4 regions of the Psychrobacillus sp. NPDC096623 genome follow, and region 3 is predicted to be linked to each of the others. Evidence: riboswitches for the same ligand, from Rfam matches in the RefSeq annotation. Region 3 holds a riboswitch; each other region holds the start of a gene.
The links. Region 3 has a riboswitch for lysine ahead of ACIQX2_RS11065 (aspartate kinase). Riboswitches for the same ligand answer to the same signal wherever they lie in the genome.

Region 1: linked by a shared signal. The riboswitch ahead of ACIQX2_RS17065 (transporter substrate-binding domain-containing protein) and the one ahead of ACIQX2_RS11065 (aspartate kinase) in region 3 are both predicted to bind lysine.
Region 2: linked by a shared signal. The riboswitch ahead of dapA (4-hydroxy-tetrahydrodipicolinate synthase) and the one ahead of ACIQX2_RS11065 (aspartate kinase) in region 3 are both predicted to bind lysine.
Region 4: linked by a shared signal. The riboswitch ahead of ACIQX2_RS13860 (Na+/H+ antiporter NhaC family protein) and the one ahead of ACIQX2_RS11065 (aspartate kinase) in region 3 are both predicted to bind lysine.

What each region holds. Positions count from the first base shown of each region.
Region 1 covers NZ_JBIWER010000007.1:137,756-142,735, reverse strand. The annotation lists gene ACIQX2_RS17070 (purine-cytosine permease family protein) at 1-1,189, opposite strand, end outside; lysine riboswitch at 1,379-1,562, shown strand; gene ACIQX2_RS17065 (transporter substrate-binding domain-containing protein) at 1,689-2,537, shown strand; gene ACIQX2_RS17060 (amino acid ABC transporter permease) at 2,880-3,638, shown strand; gene ACIQX2_RS17055 (amino acid ABC transporter ATP-binding protein) at 3,657-4,391, shown strand; gene ACIQX2_RS17050 (hypothetical protein) at 4,415-4,980, shown strand, end outside.
Region 2 covers NZ_JBIWER010000008.1:109,581-114,560, reverse strand. The annotation lists gene phoU (phosphate signaling complex protein PhoU) at 1-638, shown strand, start outside; gene ACIQX2_RS17990 (YehS family protein) at 753-1,265, shown strand; gene ACIQX2_RS17985 (VOC family protein) at 1,361-1,711, opposite strand; gene dapA (4-hydroxy-tetrahydrodipicolinate synthase) at 2,201-3,088, opposite strand; lysine riboswitch at 3,209-3,388, opposite strand; gene ACIQX2_RS17975 (DHH family phosphoesterase) at 3,551-4,738, shown strand.
Region 3 covers NZ_JBIWER010000003.1:314,216-319,195, reverse strand. The annotation lists gene ACIQX2_RS11080 (electron transfer flavoprotein subunit alpha/FixB family protein) at 1-312, shown strand, start outside; partial or broken gene trxA (thioredoxin) at 423-743, shown strand; gene uvrC (excinuclease ABC subunit UvrC) at 794-2,584, shown strand; lysine riboswitch at 2,776-2,954, shown strand; gene ACIQX2_RS11065 (aspartate kinase) at 3,051-4,280, shown strand; gene ACIQX2_RS11060 (YslB family protein) at 4,619-4,980, opposite strand, start outside.
Region 4 covers NZ_JBIWER010000005.1:38,451-43,430, reverse strand. The annotation lists gene ACIQX2_RS13870 (bifunctional metallophosphatase/5'-nucleotidase) at 1-795, shown strand, start outside; gene yunB (sporulation protein YunB) at 838-1,608, shown strand; lysine riboswitch at 1,657-1,839, shown strand; gene ACIQX2_RS13860 (Na+/H+ antiporter NhaC family protein) at 1,921-3,480, shown strand; gene lipA (lipoyl synthase) at 3,588-4,523, shown strand; gene ACIQX2_RS13850 (YutD family protein) at 4,538-4,879, shown strand.

The DNA.
Region 1 (4,980 bases), on a different contig from region 3:
TCCATTTGTATAAATACTCTTGGCGATCCTCATAATAACCCTTACCAATTTTCAATGCTTTTTTAACTACCAATGCATCGGTAACTAATACTGCTGCCCATGCAAGTAAAAATACACCTTGAAACGTCATAGCGGTATCTAAGTGATCAACAATTCCTCCAAGCATGAGAATTATTGCACTAATTCCACTTACGACAACCCAAAAACGGCGACCAGGAGTAAATTTAAATATGTTTTCAAAGAAGTTAGATAAAGATAAGGAACTACTATATATATTGGTAATATTTATACGTAATTGGGTTAACATAGTGAATAATGCTCCGCCAATGCCGAGAAGCATGACTATATAAACTCCAGGATTTGGTTCTCCTAAGCGAACACCAAACCAAATGCCTAGACCGCCCATAACCCCGAAACAGATGATTTGAGGAACAAAACCGATTGCAACAGATCCAATTTTAATATCTTTCGGTTTTAGAAAACGTGCATAATCTGATGCTATAAGCGCTGTTAGGCCCATTATTCCATGTTGAACTCCTATACAGAGAAGCAAAGCTTGTCCTCCAACTTGAACTCCTTCAGGTAGATAAGTCCAAAATGGTCCATCAAATACAGAAGGCTCATAAAACGATAGAACAATCGCTGTTATTAAGAAAACAACAAATATAGGTAATGACCACTTTTGTATTCTATCTAGCTGTTTGATTCCAAACCAATTTAAAGGTATAACGATAAACCCGAAGAAAATAATTAATGCCCATTCGTGAAGGTTAGGGAAGAAGGTGTGAACCGCGGAAACTAAAATGAGACCTTCAAATGCACAATACATAATAAAGTTTGTCGCGTAAAGGAAGGACGTTAAGGAAGCACCAATATAACCAAAGCCTCCTCCTCTGGATAATAGATTGACATTCATACCAGATTTTGCAGATAAGTAGGCAATAAAGGTTCCTAGTATACCGGCAACTATTATTGCGTAAACGGAGGAGATAATAGCATTTAGTGCACCAAATTGTAGGGCCATTACACTACCCATTTGAAAGTAAAAAATGGCCGTGGCTATTCCTAATGTAATATTGGTTATACTTAACCAACCCATATTTCTTTGGCTACGGGGCACCTTCTCTAATGAATAATCTTTGTCTATCTCTTCAGTTACTTTGTGATCTGTAATTTGGACAGATCCCATAATATCATCTCCTAATAAAAAATAATTATTAATGCGAAAAGACGCAATAATAATTAAATTTCCTTGTTTTTTATATTGCCACTAATCATTATAACATATACCTAGCTAAATATTAATTCGGAAGCAGTTGACAGGAATATATGTGTATTGTAAACTATGAATCATAATTGAATACGACCTCACTTAGTATAGTGAGGTAGAGGCGCGATATTTAATAGTCCTTTGTGGAGTTTGAGAAGCTATGATGCTAGGGAGAAGGAAATGTCGCCGAAGTTTGTAATATTGCTCGGTATTGCTTGCTGGGTCTGCAATGAATAATTGCAGGACTGTCCACTATAAACATCCCGGTTTATAATGGTGTGCTATCTCATTTGGGAAAAGTAGAGGATTTAGGGCAACTATACATATTGCGACCTGAGTTCATCTCAGGTCTTTTTTTGTACAAGTTGTCTTTTTTTTGTTGGAGGAACATACAATAATAAAAAAGGGAGAAATTCGAATGAAAAAGAGATTAATATTTTTAACGATATTCGCAAGCTTAGTATTGTTTTTAGCAGCATGTGGAGCGAGTGATGCAAAAACCTCAGGATCTTCGTCTGATTCTAAGGAAGCTGTTGATACATTTACAGTAGGTTTAGAAGCTGGTTATGCCCCTTTTAACTGGACTCAACTCGATGACTCTAATGGCGGAGTAAAGATTGACGGAAATGCAGAGTATGCTGGTGGATATGATGTAGAAATTGCTAAACGCCTTGCAGAAGGATTAGGGAAGGAACTAGTAATTGTCAAAACGGAATGGGATGGACTTGTTCCTTCGTTGCAATCTGGTAAAATTGATGCAATTATAGCAGGTATGTCACCTACAGAAGAACGTAAACAAACAATCGATTTTTCGGAAAACTACTATACATCGAACTTTGTAATGGTTGTGAAAAAAGGTGGTCCTTTTGAAGGAGCTACTTCTATTCAAGATTTCAGTGGTGCGAAAATCACAGGCCAGCTTAATACTTCGCATTATGGTGTAATTGATCAAATTAAAGATGTACAAAAGCAACCGGCATCTGATAATTTCTCCGCGATGCGTGTAGCTTTAGAATCTGGAGTAATTGATGGCTACGTATCAGAGCGTCCAGAAGGAATTAGTGCTTCTTCTGCAAACAAAAACTTCGCAATGGTAGAGTTTAAAGATGGATTTAAAGCAGCAGAAGAGGATACAGCAGTAGCTGTAGGATTGAAAAAAGGTAGTAATTTAACTGAGGAAATTAACAAAATTTTAGCGGAAATTTCGGAGGAAGAGCGTCAAGAGATTATGGATGCTGCTATTAATAACCAACCTGCAGCGGAATAAGGATGAAGTGATACCGGCTGCATCTTTTTGCAGTCGGTTTTTATATTAATTTTTACTAATTATCTGTCTAGCTCCAGCGCCTAGCCCGCCTGAGTCGCTTCAGAATTTCAGCAAAGGCAAAGGACGCCTTTACGTGAAATTCTTCCAGCGCTTGTCGGAGGACCACAGACTGACTTCCAAAGCATAGGCGCTTGCGCTTTTCTAAACTGTCTAGCTTAAGACGCCAGCAGTCAATCGCTTCAGACTTGTTGAAAAGGTAAAAAGTGCCTTTTACTTCAAGTTTTCCAGCGCTCTTCGCTGCTGAGCTGCGTCTGCCGATTTTCTAAGAAAGGAGGGAAATGTATGAGTATGGAGTATATTATTTCGATGATTACAAATAACTGGCCGATGTTCCTTCGTGGAGCGGGGATGACCCTGTTAATCTCTATTATAGGTACAATTTTGGGAGCAGTTATTGGGTTGCTTGCAGGGGTTATTCGTACAATTCCCACGCCAGAAAGAAAACTAAAAAGGGTTTTGTTAAAAATAGTAAATTTGATACTCTCTGTATATATTGAGTTTTTCAGAGGGACTCCAATGATTGTACAGGCTATGGTGATCTTTTATGGCTCTGCATTAGCATTTGGTGTAGATATGGACCGTACATTGGCGGCCATATTCATCGTTTCGATCAACACCGGTGCCTATATGGCAGAAATCGTCCGAGGTGGAGTTATTTCTATTGATAAGGGACAATTTGAGTCTGCGCAAGCAATAGGTATGAATCATGTTCAAACAATGTGGAACGTTGTTTTGCCACAGGTAATTCGCAATATTTTACCAGCAACAGGCAATCAATTTATTATTAATATTAAAGATACTTCCGTATTAAATGTTATTGGTGTTACGGAGCTGTATTTTCAAACCAAAACAGTTGCAGGCATCAGCTTCAAATATTTTGAACCCTTCTTTATAGCGTGTATTTTGTACTTCATCATGACATTTACGGTGACATTAATATTACGATATATAGAAAGAAAATTAGATGGTCCGGAAAACTACAGTATGATTGGACAGCCACCGCCACAGCTTATGCTGCCTAAAAATGCTAAAATCGATTAAACGAAGGAGGAGAAATCTATGGATAATGTCATCGAAGTTCAACATTTAAGTAAATCCTTCGGAAATCATGAGGTTCTAAAAGATATAGATTTTTCAGTGAACAAAGGAGAAGTTGTTTGTATCATCGGTTCCTCTGGTTCAGGAAAGTCGACTTTACTTCGGTGTATAAATTTGTTAGAAAAACCTAGTGGTGGACAAATCATTTATCACGGAGAGAATATTTTAGATGAAAAATATGATATTCATGCCTATCGTACAAAGTTAGGAATGGTTTTCCAACAGTTTAACTTATTTAATAACCATAATGTTTTGAATAACTGTATCGTCGGTCAAGTAAAAGTATTAAAACGCTCGAAAGAGGATGCTGAAAAGATTGCGTTAAAATATTTAAAAGTAGTAGGGATGGATCATTATGTGAATGCTCAACCAAAGCAATTATCAGGTGGTCAAAAGCAACGTGTTGCGATAGCTAGAGCCCTATCTATGGAGCCAGATGTTATGTTATTTGATGAACCAACATCGGCACTTGATCCAGAAATGGTTGGAGAGGTGTTAAAAGTTATGAAAGAGTTAGCGGGCACTGGACTTACAATGTTAGTAGTTACACATGAAATGGAGTTCGCAAAAGAAGTAGCGGATCGAGTTGTTTTTATGGATAAAGGTGTAATTGCTGAGGAAGGCACTCCAGAGCAAATCTTTAATAACCCAAGAGAAGAAAGAACGAAAACTTTCTTAAAACGAACATTAAGCTAATTTAATAATGGGGGAATCGATAGTTGAACCTGTTCAATCTGATTAAAAAAGACCAAGAATACTGGCTTGTGGATCAACTTAAAGTATCTCATATTCCAAATATAGATTATTTAGTTGCATTTGATAAATTATTAACAGAGTGGAAGGAACAAAATGTAGTATATCTCTCACTTATGATGGATGAGGAGAACGAGGACTGGCTTTTAAAGCGTCGGTTCAAGAAGGTGTCTTCTATTGTGGAGTATACAAAGATATTGGAAGGACCTGTTAAAACATCTAATAGTGTTCAAGTAGTAGCTCTTTCAGACAGTCCAGTGTCGGATTCAGAATTTGCTTTATTGTACGATGCATGCAGGACTGGTTCAGCTAACAAAAATAATTTGTTTTCTATAAGTCAGATAATGGAATCGCTTGAACGTGAACTAGGTGAAAATTGGCGAGACCAGTGCTTTATCTTTTCTCAAAATGGGATGAACTCTGGTATTAGTATTCCTCATATTGAAGAGGGTACAACTGATGAAGGAAGAATGTTTTATTTTGGGGTTGTGCCAGAGCAACGTTGTAAAGGATACGGTAAGCTATTTCATGC
Region 2 (4,980 bases), on a different contig from region 3:
AAAATAATTTAGACGAACTAAAAAGTAAAATTACTGAAATGGGTGAACTTTCCATTGTAGCTCTCGAAAAATCTTTTAAAGCTTTAAAAACACAAGATGTAGAAATTGCTTTAAAGGTTATTGAGGGTGATACAGCAATTGATAAACTGGAAACAGAGATTAATCAGTTCACCATTTGGATTATGGCAAAAGAAGCACCTGTTTCTAGAGACTTACGGGAGATTATTGGTATCCTTAAAATCTCCTCTGAAATCGAGCGAGTGGCGGATTTTGCGGTTAATATTGCAAAAGCAACGATTAAAATCGGAAAGCCTACCCCTTTACTAAATATTACGCATCTAGAGCAGATGAAGGATTTATCGATTGAAATGCTCAAAAAAGCACTGCAATCTTTTTTAGAGGAAAAAATTCTACTTGCGAAAGAAGTTGCCGACCTAGAGGATGAGGTCGATCAACATAGCAGGGAAACTTATAAAAAACTTACTGCTTATCTTAGTGAGCATCCAGAAGAAACTAACCAGCTCGTACAATTATTATTCATCAATCGTTTTCTGGAGAGAACAGCAGACCATATAACAAATATTGCTGAAAGTACTGCATATTTGATAAAAGGTCAAATTTATGATTTCAATTCATAATTAATAAATATAGATACTGGAGGGGAAATGTGAAATTTTCTTCTCCAGTTTTTTAATACTAGCTCAAATTATAGAAGAAGTGCTATTCTAATAATAATTATAGGAGGCTTTTAAATGGAGAATAATGATATATTAATCAGATTGAGATATGCCTTAGATATTAAAAATAAGGACATGGTAGAGATTTTTAAACTTGGTGGCGTGGAAGTCACAAAGGAAGAGGTACTCAAAATTCTTACGAAATCAAAAGAAGATGATGGCGATGAAGAAGTAGTGGATGATGACAACCATATGAAGTGTAATAATAAAATGCTGGAGTCATTTTTGAATGGTCACATCACTTATAAAAGAGGAAAACAGGATCCTAAACCAGAGCAGCCAGCTAGTCCTGAGCTAACTGAGCAGCAGAAGGACCATGTGAATAATATGCTATTGAAGAAGCTCAAGGTAGCACTGCAATTAACAACAGAGGATATGCTAGATATTTTAGATGATGGTGGTATCGCTGTTTCAAAAGGGGAACTAGGCGCCATTTTACGAAAGCCTGGTCACCGTAATTATAAAGAATGCGGGGATAATTTCGCCCGCAAATTCTTAAAAGGTCTAGCGGTGAAATATAGAGGTTAAAGTTTAATGAACTACTATTATGAAAAATGAGCTTGGAGAAGAATATCCGAGCTCATTTTTTTGTCTTTTTTAGTTTTTCCAATCCTTAAAATCCTCTATTTCTCCCAAAGCTCCATCAGTCGACCTTCAGGATCTTTAATCCAAATAAACTTTCCATATTCGCTAATCTCTTTTTCCTTTTCAAGTGGTACACCAATGTCTTCAAGATGTTTGATAGTCTCGTTCAAATCATGTACTTGAAAATTTAACATCACTTGTTGTTCAGTTGGAAAGTAACTGTCATTCTCTGTAAAAAAAGAAAAGATAGTCTCATTTCCTAATTGAGGTTTAATAACTGTCCCATTCCAGCTTTCTATTTCTTCAATCTTTAGTACTTCACTGTACCATTTTTTTATAACTTCCATATTCTTAGTTCTCCAAAATATTCCTCCAAAACCTTTTATCATTTTTACTAACCCCTGTCTGTTTTTGATTTTTAGTTTTTCAATTCAATTATAGATTTAATCTAACTGCTTATGTCCGACTAGTGAATAAAGGAAAAGATCGCCTTTATTGTAATTCTTTCATGGCTTTTCAGAGCTAACATAGTCGCTTGCGCATTTGTTCTTTCAACTGATAAACAAACCATTTACATCACTGTATGAGTAAAATGTGAAATAAAAAATCCCAATCTTATCTTAGACTAACTTGTCCCCATATAATAAATTCAACAATTAGGACGTCAATCCCTTCCTGGAACAACGCTGCCGTTGGTTCATAAAATTAAGTTATAGGTCGCAGTTTTATGAAGTTTCTCATATCATTAGGAAGTCTGTAGTTAAAAGTAGGATTTTCGTGTATTAAATGAATATCACTTGCGACATAAACCTTTTCTTTAAAGAGAGCCAAGTAAAAAAAGAGCGAATTCTGGTGTAGATCGAATTCGCTCTTTTTTCTTATAATGAGACTGTTTCTAAATGTGAAGATAATACATTTTGCAATGTGCTAAGCTCCTCGGCGTTTAATGGAATCATTGGTAGGCGTACACCACCTACAGGAATTCCTTTTAAATTTAAAGCAGTTTTTACAGGTGTCGGGTTTGGTGCAGCAAATAATGCCTTCATAATCGGTAATAACGTGCGGTGATCACTAGCAGCCTCTTTTATATTGCCACTGTTGAATTTTGCAATCATCGCTTGCATTTCGTTTCCGATAACATGAGATGCTACGGAAATGACACCTGCACCTCCAATCGATAGTACTGGAATTGTTAACCCATCGTCGCCGCTATAGAGGGAAAAGTCTTCGCGTGTATTGCTGATGATTTCAGCCATTGTATCTAAGTTGCCGCTAGCTTCCTTTATCGATACGATATTAGGTATTTGAGACAGGCGGATTACTGTATCAACCGTCATATTGACTACACTACGACCTGGAATATTGTATAGCATAATCGGCAGGGATGTAGCTGCTGCAATTGCTTTGAAATGCTGGTACATGCCTTCTTGTGATGGCTTGTTGTAATAAGGAACAACTAGCATAATACCATCGACACCTGCATCAGTTGCACGTTTTGTTAGCTCGATGGACGCTTTTGTATTATACGAGCCAGTTCCAGCAATTACAGGAACTCTTCCATTCACAACCTCCACAGTAAATTTAAACAATTGAACTTTTTCTTCCTCCGTTAATGTCGGAGACTCTCCAGTTGTACCAGATACAACTAATCCTTCTGTTCCATTATCGATTAAGTAATTTATTAAGTTTCGTGTAGCTGGAAAGTCAATCTCTTCGTTATGATCAAAAGGAGTCACCATTGCCGTTAATATTTGTCCAAAATTCATAACTTCTCCACATCCTATAATTTATTATTAAAAATTCAGGGAGAAGGGCATTTTTCAGTAGACGCAAAAAAGCAACAACGAGGGCTCGTTGCTGCAATAGAAATAAAGTAATATTTCTGTGCGTAAGATAGCCCTCCATATAGTCTCCTATATGACAATCCAGTGTTTGTTCAACAACAGAACCAGCTTCAAGAAAAATGAGATTCTTTCAACTTCGGCAAATTCCCCTTTCCACAAATGTCACAGGATCTCATTCTCCTCCAAAAGTGTACTGATGGTTTTTGCGCCTCTATCCTTACTTCAAATGTATTTGAAATAAGAGAATATTTAATTACTAAAATAATACATGGTTTTTCCTACTATTGCAACAGATTACATGTAAAATAAATATAAAGCTATTAGAGGTAAGTTCTAATAATAAGTTTCTCACGAAATAACCATACTATACTAGAGGTGAAAAGGATGTATAAATTATTGTCTCATAATGATTTAGATGGCGTCGGATGTGGCATCTTAGCAAAGCTTGCTTTTGGTGAGCAAGTGAAGGTGCGCTATAATTCGATTTCTTCACTTAATCGAGAGATTGAATATTTTTTAGAAAATGATGAGCCGGATACGTTTTTATTTATAACGGATTTGACTCCAAACGAAGAGAATGAAAAAAAGTTAAATGATTTTTACAATGCAAAAGGAAAGCTCCAATTAATTGACCATCACAAATCTGCTCTCCATTTTAATGATTATGACTGGGGTTATATTTCAGTAGAAAACTCTGAAGGAAAATTAACCTCCGCTACTTCATTATTATATGAATATCTTGTTAATAATGAACTGTTGAAACCAACTGCTGCGCTTTCGGAGTTTGTAGAGTTAGTTAGACAGTATGATACATGGGAATGGGAGAAGAACGGAAACAAGCGTGCCCATTCACTAAATTCCCTTTTCTATTTAATAGCTATAGAAGAATTTGAAGAAAAGATGTTAGAGCGTCTCCGTACTAGTGAGACCTTCAATTTTGATGAATTTGAAAAGAAAATATTACTTATGGAAGAAGACAAGATTGACCGCTATATTCGCAGAAAGAAAAAAGAGATTGTCCAGGCGAAAGTAGGAGAACATTTAGCTGGTGTTGTATATGCAGAAACGTATCATTCAGAGCTTGGCAATGAACTAGGTAAAGAAAATCCGCATCTCGACTATATAGCAATTGTAATTATGGGAGGGAAAAGAATCTCTCTTCGTACAATTTATGACCATATCGATGTATCTAAAATTGCTGGACAGTTTGGCGGTGGGGGGCATCAAAAAGCATCTGGCTGTAATTTAACAGAGGAAGCCTATAAGTTATTTGTTTTGGACACATTCCACCTGTCACCGATTTTGGAAGATGCAAAAAGAAATCAATATAATTTGAAACAATCATCCTTTGGTTCGTTTTATAAAAATAGAAATAATGAAACGTTCATCTTATATTCTAAAAATGGGGTCGATTGGATTCTGGAAAAAGATAAAGTAGCAATCGAAAAAACCTTTACTAGCTTTGAAGAAGGGGAGCGTTTCTTAAAGCGGAACTACGAGGCAGCTTTAGTTAGAGACGAACTTTTCGTCGATTACTTAATGAGTGAAGTGAAAAAAAGAGAGAACTCCTGATACGGAGAATTTTAGGCGGACATAAAATGTATATTGCTTAAGTTACTTTCGCTCAGTCATTGAATACTCGCTTTCAGAAAGTTGATACTCTCGGAAGGACCTTGCTACTCGTCTTCAAGGTAACTTTACTCGCTCTTCACCTTGATTTATTTACGTAACTGAATATTTATCCAAATGACACTCCTTCTAATGAAACTGGAAAATTGAATATAAATTGAATGATAAGGTATCATTAAGCCGAG
Region 3 (4,980 bases):
AAAGAGCTTGCAGATGTTTTAGGTGGAGCAGTTGGTGCTTCTCGAGGAGCTTGTGACGCTGATTATTGTGATTATTCATTACAAATCGGCCAAACTGGTAAAGTGGTAACACCAGACCTTTATATCGCAGCAGGTATTTCTGGAGCTATTCAGCATTTAGCAGGTATGTCTAACTCGAAAATAATTGTAGCGATCAATAAAGATCCAGAAGCAAATATTTTCAAAGTAGCAGACTACGGTATCGTTGGAGATTTATTTGAAGTAGTACCTATGCTTACAGAAGAGTTCAAAAAACTTAAAGTAAACGCGTAAAAACAGATGCTCGGTTCCTATGAGGGAGTCGAGTTTTCTCTTTCAAGCTAAAATGTAGAAGTTGATATTTCTGTCTGCTATAATCATTACATAGTAGACAAAGGAGGAATTTTAATATGGCAATAGTTCACGGAACAGATCAAACTTTTAACGCAGAAATAGAAGAAGGTTTAGTATTAGTAGATTTTTGGGCAACATGGTGCGGACCTTGTAAAATGATTGCTCCTGTATTAGAAGAAATGGACGCAGAAATGAGCGATAAAGTTAAAATCGTAAAAGTAGACGTTGATGAAAACCAAGCAACTGCAAGTCAATTCGGTATTATGTCTATCCCAACATTAGTATTATTTAAAGACGGTCAACCAGTAGACAAAGCAGTAGGCTTCCAACCAAAAGAAGCATTAGTACAATTCGTAGAAAAAAACGCATAATATAAAACCGGGTGCTCCATAGTGCCCGGTTTTTTTAAACAGGTGATAATATGAATGAATTGATCGAACAAAAATGTGCCATCTTACCAGATGAGCCAGGATGTTACTTAATGAAAGACCGGCAAGGAACTATTATCTACGTCGGCAAAGCGAAGATATTGAAAAATCGTGTACGCTCTTATTTTAAAGGTGCACACGATGGAAAAACACTTCGATTAGTGCAAGAAATTGTTGACTTTGAATATATCGTCACATCATCTGAGCTGGAAGCTTTAATATTAGAGCTTCATCTTATTAAAAAGCATGATCCCAAATATAACATTATGTTAAAAGATGATAAAACGTATCCATATATTAAAATTACTGCTGAAAAAGATCCACGATTGATCATTACGAGACAGGTTAAAAAAGATAAAGGGAAATATTTTGGTCCTTATCCGAATTCACATGCAGCTCATGAAACGAAAAAACTTCTAGATCGTTTATATCCACTTCGTAAATGTCATAAAATGCCAAATCGAGTTTGCCTCTACTATCATATGGGTCAATGTCTAGCTCCGTGTGTGAAAAAAATTGAAGAGAATGTTTATGATTCAATCATTCAAGAAATAATTAGCTTCTTGAATGGCGGTCACACACAAGTGAAAAAAGAATTGGTAGCAAAAATGAATGCAGCTGCAGAAGCACTTGAATTTGAACGGGCAAAAGAGTATCGAGATCAAATTTCACATATAGAACAGGTTATGGAAAAGCAAAAAATGACGATGAATGATTTTACAAGCAGAGATATTTTTGGTTGGCATGTAGACAAAGGTTGGATGTGTGTTCAAGTATTTTTTATAAGACAAGGGAAGCTTATTGAAAGAGACGTTTCATTGTTTCCTCTATTCCGTGATCCTGAAGAGGAGTTTCTAACATTTTTAGGCCAATTTTATGCGAAGTCAGAGCATATTAAGCCAAAAGAAATTTATGTTCCTTTGACTACGGACATCGATTTGGCTTCAAAACTTCTAGAAATGAAGGTTTTCGTTCCGCAAAGAGGAACGAAGAAAAATCTAGTCGAATTAGCTGAAAAAAATGCTAAAATAGCGCTTTCTGAGAAGTTCCATTTGATTGAAAGACAAGAGGAACGGACAATTGGTGCAGTAGAGCAGCTGGGAGATTCAATGGGAATTGCTCCTCCTATGCGTATTGAAGCTTTTGATAACTCGCATATCCATGGCACTGATGCGGTTTCTGCGATGGTAGTTTTTATTGACGGCAAAGCCAGTAAAAAGGATTATCGAAAATATAAAACAAAAACAGCAGCGAAACATGATGATTACGGAGCAATGCGAGAAGTTGTACGTAGAAGATACACTCGTGTACTGAAGGAGAATTTGCCCCTGCCTGATTTGGTCATTATTGATGGTGGGAAAGGACAAATTGAAGCTGCACGCGAAATTATAGAGGATGAACTAGGGTTAGATATTCCAATTGCAGGTCTGGCAAAAGATGGTAAGCATCAAACCTCTCAGCTTATATACGGCGATCCTTTGGAGTTAATACCTATGAAGCGGACGAGTGAAGGTTTTTATCTGCTGCAAAGAATACAGGATGAAGTTCATCGTTTTGCTATTACTTTCCACAGACAGCAGCGTGGAAAACATACGATTGCATCTTCGCTAGATGGTATAGAAGGTATCGGCCCTCAACGGAAAAAAATACTTTTAAAGCATTTTGGGTCGTTAAAGAAAATTCAAGCAGCCAGTAAAGAAGAGCTCATAGAAGCTGGTCTTCCGAGTAAGCAGGCAGAGATTGTGATTAATCATTTTCAGAAAAAATTATTGTCTTCTGAATAATCGTATGTTAAAGTTAATTCAATTTAACTTGAATCAATAAAAGAATGTTGCAAATGGACACATAGGAATTGTTGATTCAAGTTAAGCCTCCGGCGGATGTCACAGATTTTGAAGGGAGTTAATTGCGTAAGCGCAATTCAAAATCTGCACGCAATTACTCCGAGGCGTAATTTTATATTCACTATATTTACAGTGAAGATAGAGGTGCGATAAAACATCAGTACTCAGCAGGAGGAAGGAAAGTTCCGAGAATGGCTGTGGAAAGGGTTTTTCGCCGAAACATAGAATAGCTTTTCCTATTCTATTGTTGGTTCTGCATTTAAGAGATGTAGGATTGTCAGAATTTATATTCTGGAGGGCTATCTCTCATGGGCAGATTTTTTAGACCGTGTATGAGACGAATGCTTTTCACAATATGTGGAAAGCATTTTTTAATCCTTACAGAGAAATTAGGGAGCGGATGTTCATGACTAAAATTGTAATGAAGTTTGGCGGTACTTCTGTTGAATCAACAGAAAAAATTGCAAATGTTGCTACTCGAATTAAAGATGAAAAGGAAAAAGGGAATGATGTAGTCGTTGTTGTATCGGCAATGGGTAAAACAACTGACGAATTGTCGAACCTAGCATACGGATTAGCGGAATCTCCATCAAAACGAGAAATGGACATGCTTTTGTCCAATGGAGAGCAAATTACGATGGCTTTACTTGCTATTAAGTTAAATGCATTAGGGATAGATGCCATTTCTCTAACAGGTGCTCAAGCAGGTCTAGTGACTGATGATGTGCATAGAAATGCGAAAATATTGAAGTTGAATCCATCTAAAATTGATGATTTACTCGCTTCGAACAAAGTAGTAATTGTAGCAGGCTTCCAGGGGATATCCGAAAATGGTGAAATTACCACACTTGGCAGAGGTGGATCTGATACAACAGCTGTTGCAATTGCTGCTTCCATCCAAGCGGAAACTTGCGATATTTACACCGATGTTGATGGTATATACACATCAGATCCGCGCTATATTGAGAATGCTCGTAAACTTGAACAGCTGGAATATGACGAAATGCTCGAACTTGCTAATTTAGGCGCAGGTGTATTACATCCACGGGCAGTTGAATTTGCTAAAAACTATAAAGTTCCATTGCGTGTACGTCCAAGCTATAAAGATGGAGAAGGAACGATTTTGAAGGAGGAAGTAGATGTGGAAAATAATTTAGTAGTTCGTGGGATTGCATTTGAATCCGATATCGTTCGATTAACTATAGAATATGAGGTGCCATTTAATGGTTCATTAGCCTCTATTTTCACAACACTAGCTGCAAATCATATAAATGTGGATATTATTGTTCAGTCGATAGTAGATGGAGTAAAACCGGCAGTTTCATTTTCGATTAAGAAGGAGTCTTTGGCTGAAGCGATCAAAGTTTTAGAAACACATAAACAAGAACTTGGCTTTACCTTCGCTGATTTTGAAGTAGGTCTAGCTAAGGTTTCTATAGTAGGTTCTGGAATGGTATCGAACCCAGGGGTAGCTGCTCAAATGTTTGACCGTTTAAGAATTGAAAATATTCCGGTGAAAATGGTGAGTACATCAGAGATAAAAGTGTCCGTTGTAGTGCCACAGCAGCATATGATTGAAGCGGCCAATGCCCTGCATGACGAATTCAATCTTTCGTTAACCCATCAATCAGTTTAAACTATAACCAACCTTTGAAAATTTTATGAAGAATAAAGTTTTCAGGGCTTTTTATTTGATTACCACTACAGTTGTTTTCCGTTAGGGTGGACTCTTTCCGGAACCATGGCTCGAGTCCGTTTTTTGATAATTCAACTCGTCATGTAAGCGATACACTTTGTTCTAGATTAAAGTGAAGTACTACACATTTTATTGAATGTAGCGGAAGGCGTCCGCCTGGAGCGGAAATCAAAGCGATATTCTTTTGTTTAATTATCAAGAGCCGGTATCTAGGGATTATCTTAAATAATATCTTTTGAAAAAAAGGTAATAGGAAAAGTCAGCGATTGACTATCCTATTACCCTTTTGTTTTAGAATCCCATTTTATTTGTAAGGATACGATGCCATTCTTTTTAACTTCTTCATCATAACATTCAGTCAAAAAGCCACTAAGCTTCTGCTGCTGTTCAGCTAAAAAACCTGCTTCTAATCGATGACTTCTACTTTGTCCACTCTGAGGTAGATTATATGTACTTAATGTATAAAAAGCCGAATCTTTTGTCGTTTTTTCTAAATGTAATGTACCCCATCCGGCTTCATTGAAAAACGTAACGGCTTCTTCCATCGAATAGAGGGGGAATTTACGAGCTAAATCTTTTCCAGCCCAATATAAAATATCTTTTTCATGTTTTCCGAGAATAGAAGTAAGCACGTGGTCTC
Region 4 (4,980 bases), on a different contig from region 3:
ATTGATTTGATCCTGGGATCGCATACACATCATGTATTTGAAGAAGGCAAGGTGATAGGGAGCTCCTTGCAAGCCGCTACAGGTAAATACGGAATGAATGTTGGACTTGTTACAATGGAATTTGACCATGTAGCAAGAGGGATTCAATCGAAAAAAGCAGAATTATTTCGTGCAGAATCCCTACCGAATCCAGCCGATGCCGATGAACAACAGTTAATTTGGGAAAATGAAGGTATAGCTGAAATGTCTAGAATTGTTTTTTACAATCCTTCCGCACTAAAGAAGGAATGGTTCATGGAATCCGATTTATCTCATTTCTTCGGAAAAGCACTGCTTTCTTTCACTAATGCTGACTGCGCAATGTTCCCGGCTGGTATCTTTTTAAAAGACCTTCAGCAGGGACCAATTACTGCGAGGGACTTACATCAGTGTTTACCTCATCCAATTAATCCGTGTGTCATTACATTAACTGGTGCAGAGTTACTTGAGGTTATTCGTACAGGAAAAAATGAAAAATGGCCAAAGCTTGAAGTAAAAGGACTAGGATTTAGAGGTAATTATCTTGGAGCAATATTATACGAACAGCTTCAAGAGCTAGAAGATGGGACGGTGCTAATCAAAGCAACACCTCTTGAATTGGAAAAAGTTTATACATTAGCAACGTTAGATATGTTTACATTTGGTTACTTTTTTCCTTCATTAAAATTTGCTCAAAAACAATATTTTATGCCAGAGATGATTCGAGATATTGTGAAATGGTATGGACAACGTGAAAAATTTGAATATGAGTCATGAAAATCCTCCTCCTTACATAAGTAGTAAGTAGGAGGATTGTTTTTGTTCTATCAAAAAAGGAAAAAACGATTTGCTATTTTCACTAGTCAACGCAAGTTAGCTATTTTTTTAACATGTTTTATGTTATCAATTGCAGGCATCATTTATTATATTAATGAGCAACTGACTCCTACGTACCTAAGATATGCAGAAGTCCAAACAAATAAAATAGCATCCATGGTAATTAGCAAAGCGATTAACTCAAGGATTGCAAATGCACTGGATGTCAATGAAATAATTGAAGAAGTACCGTCTGATAGTACAAACATGGTAACAACTCGATTCAATACAGAAATCATTAATCGAATACTTGCTGATACAAATAGCTTAGTTCAATCTCATTTGGAGCAAGCAGAGCAGGGGAATTTGTCTAGCCTTCCATATTTGGATGATATTGAATATGACAAACAAACGATGGAAGACCAAGGTGGAATCGTATTTTTCGTTCCTATGGGGCAAGCGATGAATATTCCCATCATTGGTAACTTAGGCCCGAAAATACCTATACGCTTTCACGTCATCGGTAATGTACAATCGAATGTCACGTCTTCGATAACTAAATTTGGAATTAATAATGCTTATGTTGAAATCAATATCCATATCAAAGTAAATGTACAAATAATCGTACCTTTAGCTAGTAAAATGAGTACAGTTGAACAGAGTATTCCTGTTGCAATGGGGATTGTGCAAGGTCAGGTTCCTTATATATACACAGGTGGCGACGGGGATGCAGCTCCATCCATAGAAGTTCCACTTCCATTACCAGAAAAATAAAAAACCTTCAAAACATAGTATTTACTGTTATACTAGTAGAAATGAATAAGAATAGGTAGAGGCCGCATAACTTAAGAGTAGTTTACAGGAGAATGACAACTGTGATTGTAAACGGAAGGAAGTTTTGCCGAAATTAGATGTTGATTGTCAAGTCAATTCTAGTTGGGGTTATTTTGAACAGAAATAACACTGTCGTTTATACAGATGTATAAATGGAGAGCTACAGAGTATAAAATTATGCTTAAAATTTTAACTAAAAGCCAACCTATGTATATATATTAGGTTGGCTTTTTATATTTGGGAGGACTTGCTTTGGAAAATACAATATTTTCGATTTTACCACCACTTTTAGCAATTGTAATGGTGCTAGTGACAAAAAGAGTTTTATTATCATTGGGGGTTGGAATTGTTTCTGCAGCTTTGTTAGTAGAAAGCTTTTCACCAATTGATTCATTCGTCATTCTTTGGGATTCCTTTCTCACGTCATTCTGGGATAATGGATGGAATTTGTATAATATTTATATATTGCTGTTCATATTAATGCTTGGAGTTATTACTGCGATTGTTAGTTTATCAGGTGGAAGCACGGCTTTTGCAGCATGGGCAGTTAAGCGTATAAAAACAAATCGTGGCTCAAAGCTATTAACAGCATTTTTAGGAATTATTATTTTTGTAGACGATTATTTTAATGCACTTGCTGTTGGACAGATTGCCCGTCCAATCACTGATTCTCATCGAGTATCTCGTGCAAAACTAGCTTATTTTATTGACTCTACATCGGCACCGATTTGTGTAGTTTCTCCAGTTTCTAGTTGGGGAGCGTTCTTAATAAGTCAGCTAGGGGTTATTTTTGCTACATATGCTATTACAGACTATACGCCACTTGAGGCATTTATGTTAATGGCTCCGATGAACTTCTATGTGATTGCTGCGCTTGCGATGGTATTTTTTACTGCATGGACAGAAAATGACTTAGGTCCGATGAAAAAGCATGAAAAACTTGCAAAAGAAACTGGTGTGCTTTTTGATCCAAATAAATCAAATCCAGGTGATTTACAAGGTAATTTCCCGGAAAATAATTATGGGAAAGTAAATGATTTAATCTTACCGATTTTCTCATTAATAGTTGTAACATTATTTTCGATGTTTTGGACAGGTTACCAGGCTTCTGGAAAGGTGATGAATATATTTGTTGTTTTTGAGAACACAGATGTTCCATTCTCTCTATTTATAGGTGGATTAGTGTCGACTGTTTTAGCTATATTATTATATACTCGGCAATTTAAAAGAAATCCAAAAGCTAATGCTGGATTAATCGGAAAAGCTGTTATTTCTGGTATAAACTCGATGTTACCTGCTATTTTTATTTTGATATTTGCTTGGTCTCTTTCATTTTTGATAAACGCACTCGGAACTGGTGAATATTTAGCTAAGCTTGTGACAGATAATAATATTCCGGTTGGTGTAATTCCATTTTTACTATTTGTTTTAACAGCTTTTATGGCGTTCGCAACAGGTTCCTCATGGGGATCGTTTGGTATTTTATTACCGATCGGTGCAAGCATCATTATGGTGGTAGAGCCAGAATTATTACTTCCTGTTTTAGCTGCCGTTTTAGCTGGAGCCGTTTTTGGAGATCATTGCTCGCCTATTTCCGATACAACAATCATGTCAGCAACTGGAGCGGGGGTAAACGTAATAGACCACGTAATAACTCAGCTTCCATATGCTATTATTAGTGCAGTTATTGCGGCAATCGGTTATCTAGTTTTAGGATTAACAGGCTCAGTTATGATTGGATTTGTAAGTGTTATTGTCATTCTTATCGTATTTTTTGTGGTTTGGAGTATTAATAGTAAACGAGCAGTTTAATTAATCTTATATAGGTAATCTGTGTTTTTGTATGGTTGTTTCCAACTAAATATTATGTTACATTGACAACAGTGTAGTTAGTTTATTTAGAATGGGGTCGAGCAAAAGTGACATCGTGTAAACCAACGAAAACAGAGTACCAAAGAAAACCAGATTGGTTAAAAATTAAGTTAAACACGAACGATGAATACAAAGGTTTAAAAAAGTTAATGCGTGAAAATAATTTAAATACCGTATGTGAGGAAGCTAAATGTCCAAATATACATGAGTGCTGGGGTTCGCGAAGAACAGCTACATTTATGATTTTAGGGGCAGTTTGCACACGTGCATGTCGTTTTTGTGCAGTAAAAACTGGACTACCTAACGAATTAGACTTGGCAGAACCAGAAAGAGTTGCAGATTCGGTTGTTATTATGAATTTAAAACATGTTGTCGTAACAGCAGTTGCGAGGGATGATTTAAAAGATGGGGGTTCTGAAGTTTTTGCTGAAACGATTCGTGCGATTCGACGCAAAAATCCTTTTACTTCCATAGAAGTTTTACCTTCTGATATGGGCGGTATTGAGCAAAATATCCGCAATATTATGGATGCAAAACCTGATATTCTGAACCATAACATCGAAACGGTTCGAAGACTCACTCCGAGAGTTCGTGCAAGAGCAAAATACGATCGTTCCCTAGAATTATTACGTCGTGCCAAAGAAATGCAACCTAGCATTCCAACAAAATCGTCGCTTATGTTAGGTTTAGGGGAAACACATGAAGAGATACTAGAAGTGATGGATGACCTTCGTGCTAACAACGTCGATATAATGACGATTGGTCAATACTTGCAACCTTCTAAAAAACACTTACCAGTACTTAAATATTACTCCCCAGCTGAGTTTGGAGAATTACGTAAAATTGCTATGAGTAAAGGATTCTCCCATTGTGAAGCTGGTCCACTTGTTAGAAGTAGTTACCATGCAGATGAGCAGGTTAACGCTGCAGCTAAGCAAAGACAATTGCAAGGCGAGGAACTTCTAGCTACTCCAAATAGCTAATGGATGGTGATTGAATGATAGTTGCAGAAGGCTTTACCTATGAGATTATAGAGAATTATCGTGAGGCATTTAAAGAAGAGGCCTTTTTGGATCGGTATAGTGAAATCTTAACTAAATACGATTATATTATGGGTGATTGGGGTTATGGTCAGCTTCGTCTCAAAGGCTTTTTTGAGGACCGTAGCCACAAAGCTACATTTGATACAAAAATAGGGACAATGAAAGATTATTTATATGAGTATTGTAATTTTGGTTGTGCCTACTTTGTCGTAAAGAAAACTGGTGTAGCCCCTAAAATAGTACCTGTAGAAGCAACAATAGAAGTAAGTGAAAACCTTGAGCAAGATCAATTATGATCTGCTCGAGGTTTTTTGTTTTGTCGGGTTCTTAAGGCTATCATCCTTCGAGGTTTCATTGTTATCTACAACTATTTCAGCAATTTTACCAAGTTTATGGG